2 regions of the Ochrobactrum sp. PL_is483 genome follow, and region 2 is predicted to be linked to the other one. Evidence: riboswitches for the same ligand, from Rfam matches in the RefSeq annotation. Region 2 holds a riboswitch; the other holds the start of a gene.
The links. Region 2 has a riboswitch for S-adenosylmethionine ahead of AC0TNJ_RS01020 (O-succinylhomoserine sulfhydrylase). Riboswitches for the same ligand answer to the same signal wherever they lie in the genome.

Region 1: it holds a riboswitch for S-adenosylmethionine, as region 2 does, so the genes downstream of both, AC0TNJ_RS19410 (homoserine O-succinyltransferase) here and AC0TNJ_RS01020 (O-succinylhomoserine sulfhydrylase) in region 2, are expected to answer to the same signal.

The regions. Positions count from the first base shown of each region.
Region 1 is NZ_JBVPGS010000040.1:266,704-269,910, forward strand. Features, by position in the region: gene AC0TNJ_RS19405 (MFS transporter) at 1-934, shown strand, start outside; gene AC0TNJ_RS19410 (homoserine O-succinyltransferase) at 879-1,799, opposite strand; SAM-I-IV-variant riboswitch at 1,843-1,952, opposite strand; gene AC0TNJ_RS19415 (copper homeostasis protein CutC) at 2,093-2,815, opposite strand; gene AC0TNJ_RS19420 (ROK family protein) at 2,812-3,207, opposite strand, start outside.
Region 2 is NZ_JBVPGS010000018.1:52,484-55,690, reverse strand. Features, by position in the region: gene apaG (Co2+/Mg2+ efflux protein ApaG) at 1-285, opposite strand, end outside; gene AC0TNJ_RS01020 (O-succinylhomoserine sulfhydrylase) at 526-1,719, opposite strand; SAM riboswitch at 1,811-1,890, opposite strand; gene AC0TNJ_RS01015 (2'-deoxycytidine 5'-triphosphate deaminase) at 2,085-3,176, shown strand.

The DNA.
Region 1 (3,207 bases), on a different contig from region 2:
CATAGCAAGCAATATCATTGCATGCATCAGCCCCAATTATGCGATCCTGTTTGCCGCGCGGATCGGCATGGCCGCAGCCAGCGCAATCGTTTGCCTGATTGCAACCATGCTCGCCACAGAACTGGTTAGTCCCGCAATGCGCGGACGCGCTATCGGGATTATATTCATGGGCATCAGTGGATCGATGGCGGCTGGCGTTCCGACCGGAATGATCCTCGACGAATGGCTAGGTTGGCGCGCGGTTTTCCTGGGTCTGGCGTTAGCAGCAGCTCTGGTGTTCCTCCTGTCATTACGCGTGTTACCAAAGACTGGACGCAATCCCGGCGGTTTGCCACCTTATATGCCGCACCTGAAATCCTCACGGCTAAGGTCAGCCCAACTGGTTTCTATCTTGATGATCGGCGGACATTTCGTATTGTTCGCCTATCTTTCATCCTACCTTCTGGAAGTGGTCCACATTCCCTCTCACAAGGCCATCTGGGCGATGGTGGCCTTCGGATTAGCCGGAATGACCGGTGGTTATCTCGGTGGCTTGCTTGTCGACAAACTGTCGCCACGGCTGGCTATTGTACTGACACCGCTTCTCTATCTGACGGCGTTGACGGCGATACCGCTTGCAGTCGGCTCGGGCACAATTTTTGGCACAGCGCTGATGGCATGGGCCTGCGTCAGCTGGATGATTTCGCCCGTGGTTCAGAGCTTTCTCATCACGACCGATCCTGCAACAGCCGATGCCGGTGTCGGGATCAATCTGTCAGCCATGCATGTGGGCGTAGCGCTTGGCACCGCGATGGGTGGGCTTGTTTTGCAGCACCTATCTTTCCACGCCCTTCCCTGGTTCGGGTGCATTCTGGTCGCGCTGTCCTTGCTGTGCGCTCTTAACGCTTCCCGATTTTTTCCAGGTCGTAGGGCGTCGATTGATACATCTCGTTAATCCAGTTTCCGAACAGAAGATGCGCGTGGCTCCGCCAGCGATTTTCCGGCTGGCGTGTCGCATCGTCTCCGGGGAAATAATTCGCCGGAACCTTGGTGTCGGGCTGAACCTGAATGTCGCGGAAATACTCATCTGCAAGCGATGTGGTGTCGTACTCCACATGATTGAACATATGCAACGAGCGGTGATGCGGATCGTCCAGCAGACAGAGCCCCGTTTCCGGACTATCGACCAGCACCTTCAGCCCGCTATCAGCCGGAATGTCGCTCTTGCGTACCTCGGTCCAACGTGAAACCGGGATCTTGAAATCGTCCGAGAATCCCCGGAGATACGGCGAAGACGGCGCAAGGTTGCGCTGGCTATAGACGCCAGAGGCCTTGCCCGGCAGTTCATACTTGCCCATGCCGTGGAAATAATGAACGGCGGCCTGCGCTGCCCAGCATATATTCAGCGTCCGGTGCACATGGGTCTGGGTCCAGTCGAAAACACGCTGCATTTCGTCCCAATAGGTAACTTCCTCGAATTCGAGGCGTTCCACCGGAGCACCGGTGATGACAAAACCGTCAAAGCGTTGATCCTGCACATCTTCCCACGGCTGATAGAAGGACAGCATGTGATCGGCAGGCGTGTGGCGCGCCACATGATTGGTGATCCGAACAAGGGTCAACTCCACCTGCAACGGCGTTGCGCCGAGAAGGCGCGCAATCTGCGTCTCGGTGGTGACCTTGTTCGGCATCAGGTTGAGAAGACCGATTTTCAACGGGCGAATATCCTGACGAATGGCATCTGCTTCGCGCATGACCATAACGCCCTCGGCCTGGAGAACACTGGTTGCTGGCAGATCGTCAGGAATTTTAATCGGCATAGTCGCGTCGGTCCCTAGTTTGTAGCGGAGCGGACGCAAGTGGCTTTATCCGTATAATTGCCGGTTTGGCCACATCCTCTCTTTGCGGAGAGTACCACCTTGCCCGGAAAGGCAGGTTGGCGTTGGGCGTCGCCCCAACTCTTGATGTGATGCCACTTCTACTCAATCTCTTTCGGGGTGGCAATAGGGTTTAAGTGCCACCCCGAACTGTTTGAGAAATTTCCTTTTCACGAGCTGACCGGTGCGCGAAATCAGCACTGTCATAGACACACGGAATTTGGAATGAACGGCCTTTAAGTATGTTCGATTGCGGCTTTCAGCTCACTCACACGCCGGGCTGCTGTCCGAAATGATTGTTCTGTCGCAAATCCAAACGTGACAGCGCGAACATCCGTCTCGGGGACAGGTGCACGGCATGAAGCATGTATTTCCGTCACGCCTGTCGCATCTACTATGCGCCTCACGTTCTCGGCCTTAATGCCGCTGCCTGGCATGATGCTGATACGACCGGCGGCCATTCCAGCCAACAGCCGCAGATTATCCAGTCCCTCCTCCGCCGTTTGTGACAGACCGGACGTTAGAATACGTTCGAAACCGAGCGTAATCGCCTGTTCTAGTGCTGTCTTCATATCAGGAACCAGATCAAAGACGCGATGAAGCGTCGTTCCGAGGCCTTGCGCCTCTGCAACCAGCCTCCGCAACATCGCAACATCAAGAGAACCGTCAATCAGCGAAGCGCCAACGACAACACCCGCCAAACCGGCATTTCTTGCGTTGCGGATATCGGACATCATGATGGCTTCGTCTGCTGCCGAAAAGCAGAAACTGCCGGCGCGGGGTCTGACCATTGCGTACACCGGAATTGGTGCCTGCGAAGCAAGTTCCATCAAGGATTGTGAGGGCGTCAAGCCGCCCAGTTCAAGGGCGGAACAGAGCTCGATGCGATCCGCGCCGCCTTCAATTGCCGAATGAAGACCTTCGGCGCTATCCACGCAGACTTCCAGTAACACGCTCACGCCTGATGCCCCAATATTGCTGCTCCCACCAGACCGCCGTCGCTGCCAAATATACCGGGGACGACTATCGGCTGTTCTGTCTTTCGCAGGATTCGGGTCCTCACCGCCTGGTCAATGGCAGAAATCAGCTCTGACGCGGTGGCAAGACCACCACCTACGGGGATGATTGATGTGCCGGTTACATTGACAACAGCGGCCAGCGGATCGGCTACCAGCTGGAGATAGGCGGAGACTGTTCTCGCAGCCTTCTGACAACCGGCGAGCCAATCCTGTAAAATCCTATGGCTGGTTGCATCGGCAGCATTCAGAAATCGATGCAGTCTCTCAATCCCCCGCGCGCCGCCAATGGTATCGACACAACCGCTTTGCCCACAGCCGCAATTGAAGCGTGG
Region 2 (3,207 bases):
GCCTGATGTGGTGCTCAACGGGCAGCCCGAGGAATATTGAAATGAATCACCGGGCTCAAGTGTTGGCTGCTCGCCAACCACGCCCGCGCCGCGCACCTCTTCGACACGTCCGTTTGCATCGGTGATTTGCCAGTAGCGCGAGCGAAGCTGTACTGTTTCAGCGGAATTATTGGCGATCGTTATACGGTAGCCCCAGACATAACGGTTTTCGTCCGGCTCGGACTGGTCTTCCAGATAAAAAGGTTCGACCGAAACTTCGATCCCCCGCGTTACCGCTTTATACATGCGCACTGCCCTGCATTCACATCGGCCCTGACATCCCGCAATCTGGATCGCAAGGATGCTTGTCTATTTAACGGTTCGTCAGTTCGGTTTACGCCGCTATTCGCCCCTCCTATCGCCAAAGTTGCGGGAGAGGTCAACAATGTGGGACAGCAAATACAACGCAATTGCCGAAATCTCCGGCAATTGCGTCGTTTAGGTCTCTGTTTGCAGCCTAAAAGCCACAATATTGGGAACCGGCGTTCAGCGAGCTACCTTCAACGCTGCTTCCACGTCTTCCACGAGATCGTCCGTATCCTCAAGGCCGAGCGATATGCGAAGCAGGCCGTCCGAGATACCAAGTTCGGCCTTGGCCTCGTCGGTAAGGTTCTTGTGCGTCGTGGTTGCCGGGTGCGTAATAAGGCTTTTTGCGTCACCCAGATTGTTGGAAATGCTGAAGACCTGCAAGGCGTTCTGGAACTTGAACGCAGCCTCCTTGCCGCCTTCCAGTTCCAGAGCGATGAGGGTTGAGCCACCGGTCATCTGCTTGGCGATAATTTCGGCCTGTGGATGGTCTGCCCGCCCCGGATAGATCACGCGCTTGACGCCTGGCTTGCCAGCGAGGAAGTCTGCAACCGCAGCCGCCGAATGCGTTTGCTGGCGCACGCGCACGGACAGTGTTTCAAGGCCCTTCAGCATGATCCACGCATTGAAGGGGCTGAGGCCCGGACCCGTGTGACGGAAATAATCCTGCAGGGTGTTTTCAATCCACTCGCGGTCGGAGAGAACCACGCCGCCAAGGCAACGCCCTTGGCCATCGATGTGTTTGGTTGCCGAATAAACGACGATGTGGGCACCGAGTTCGAGCGGCTTCTGGAAAAGCGGCGTTGCGAAAACATTGTCGACGATGAGCTTGGCGCCCGCTTCATTGGCGACCTGCGCAACGGCAGCGATGTCGATGATTTCGAGCGTCGGATTGGACGGGCTTTCAAGGAACATAACCTTGGTGTTCGGGCGAACAGCCGCTTTCCAGTTTTCGATGTCGGAACCATCGATGATCGAGATTTCGACGCCATATTTAGGCAGAAGCGTCTCGACGATGTAGCGACAGGAGCCGAAGACGGCGCGGGCGGAAATCACGTGATCGCCGGCCTGCACCTGACATAGAATGGCCGCGGCCACTGCCGCCATGCCGGATGCGGTGGCGCGTGCTTCCTCGGCGCCTTCCAGCGCGCACATGCGCTTTTCAAACATGTCCGTGGTCGGGTTGGCATAACGCGAATAGATGAAACCCGGGTCCTCACCCTTGAAGCGCGCTTCGGCAGCTTCGGCATTGGGATAAAGGAAGCCCTGCGTCAGAAACATTGCTTCCGACATTTCGGCAAATCCGGAGCGCAACGATCCGGCATGCACGAGTTCGGTTGCGGGGCGAAATTTGCGGGTACTCTCAGTCGTCATTTTTCCAACCTGTCGAAAAGCTGGTCGGCCGGGGCGGGAAGAAATGCCTCGGCGGCCAATAAAAAACCGGCCTTGCGAACACGCAAAAGGCCGGTAACGAACCGCGGCCTTTTTTAGCGAATTCTTTAACGTGGCTGCAAGCCGGCCGGCCAAATCACCACGGAACAGTTTTTCATTATGCCTGTTGGGCAAGGCCGTCAATGCCGAAACAGTCCCGTTTCAGGAAAAGCGTATCCGAGGCGCCACGAAAATACTCGGATTCCTGCGGAAAACCCGGTTTCCCACTGCTCTAAGGGTTGGCATTGACGCCGCGACCGGTCAATGGTCTTTGTCAAGCAGTGCTTAGGCTACGGAGTATCGGGTTGATGATGCAGAAAGATGCTGGAATTCTGGCGGATGCGGATATTTCCGCGCTGTTTGAAAGCGGTTTGCTGGCGTCTCCACGCCCTCTCGATGCCGATCAGATACAGCCTGCGAGCCTGGATCTGAGGCTTGGCGCAAAAGCATATCGTGTTCGCGCCTCCTTCATGCCGGGCCCTGGCACGCCGGTCATAGATAAGCTGGAGCGGTTGAAGCTGCACGAGATCGACCTGACGGCAGGGGCCGTTCTTGAAACGGGCTGCGTTTATATCGTCCCGCTTCTTGAAGGCTTGGCGCTGTCGCCTGATCTTTCCGCATCCGCAAATCCGAAAAGCTCGACGGGCCGTCTGGATATCTTCACGCGCGTCATTGCCGATGGCGCGCAGGAATTCGACAAGGTGCCGGCCGGTTATAATGGCCCGCTTTATCTGGAAGTCAGCCCACGCACGTTTCCGATTGTGGTGCGTACGGGTTCGCGCCTGTCGCAGATACGCTTCCGCAAGGGGCGGGCCCAACTCGATGAGGCCGAACTTGCCGCGCTCCATGATGCGGAAACGCTGGTCGCTGCGGAAATGCCGAATATCTCCGGCGGTGGCATAGCGCTGTCGGTTGATCTTTCTGGCGGTCCTGACCGGCTGGTCGGCTATCGCGGCAAGCACCATACGGCTGTGGTGGATGTGGACAAGCGTGCGGCGCACGACATCCTTGATTTCTGGGAGCCGATCTATGATCGCGGTGCGCGCGAACTCGTGCTTGATCCGGATGAATTCTATATTCTGGTTTCGCGTGAGGCCGTGCATGTGCCACCGCTTTATGCGGCTGAAATGACGCCGTTCGACCCGCTGGTCGGCGAATTCCGTGTCCATTATGCAGGCTTCTTCGATCCGGGCTTCGGGCATAGTGCTGCGGGCGGAACCGGCAGCCGCGCGGTACTGGAAGTCCGCAGCCACGAGGTTCCGTTCATTCTGGAACATGGGCAGATCGTGGGCCGCCTGGTTTACGAACATATGCTGCATCGCCCTTCGGCGCTCTATGGCGTCGATCTCGGTTCCAACTACCAGGCGCAGCAGTTGAAGCTTTCCAAGCATTTTCGTTGACTATAGTAGCCTCCTCCAAGCAAATATAATT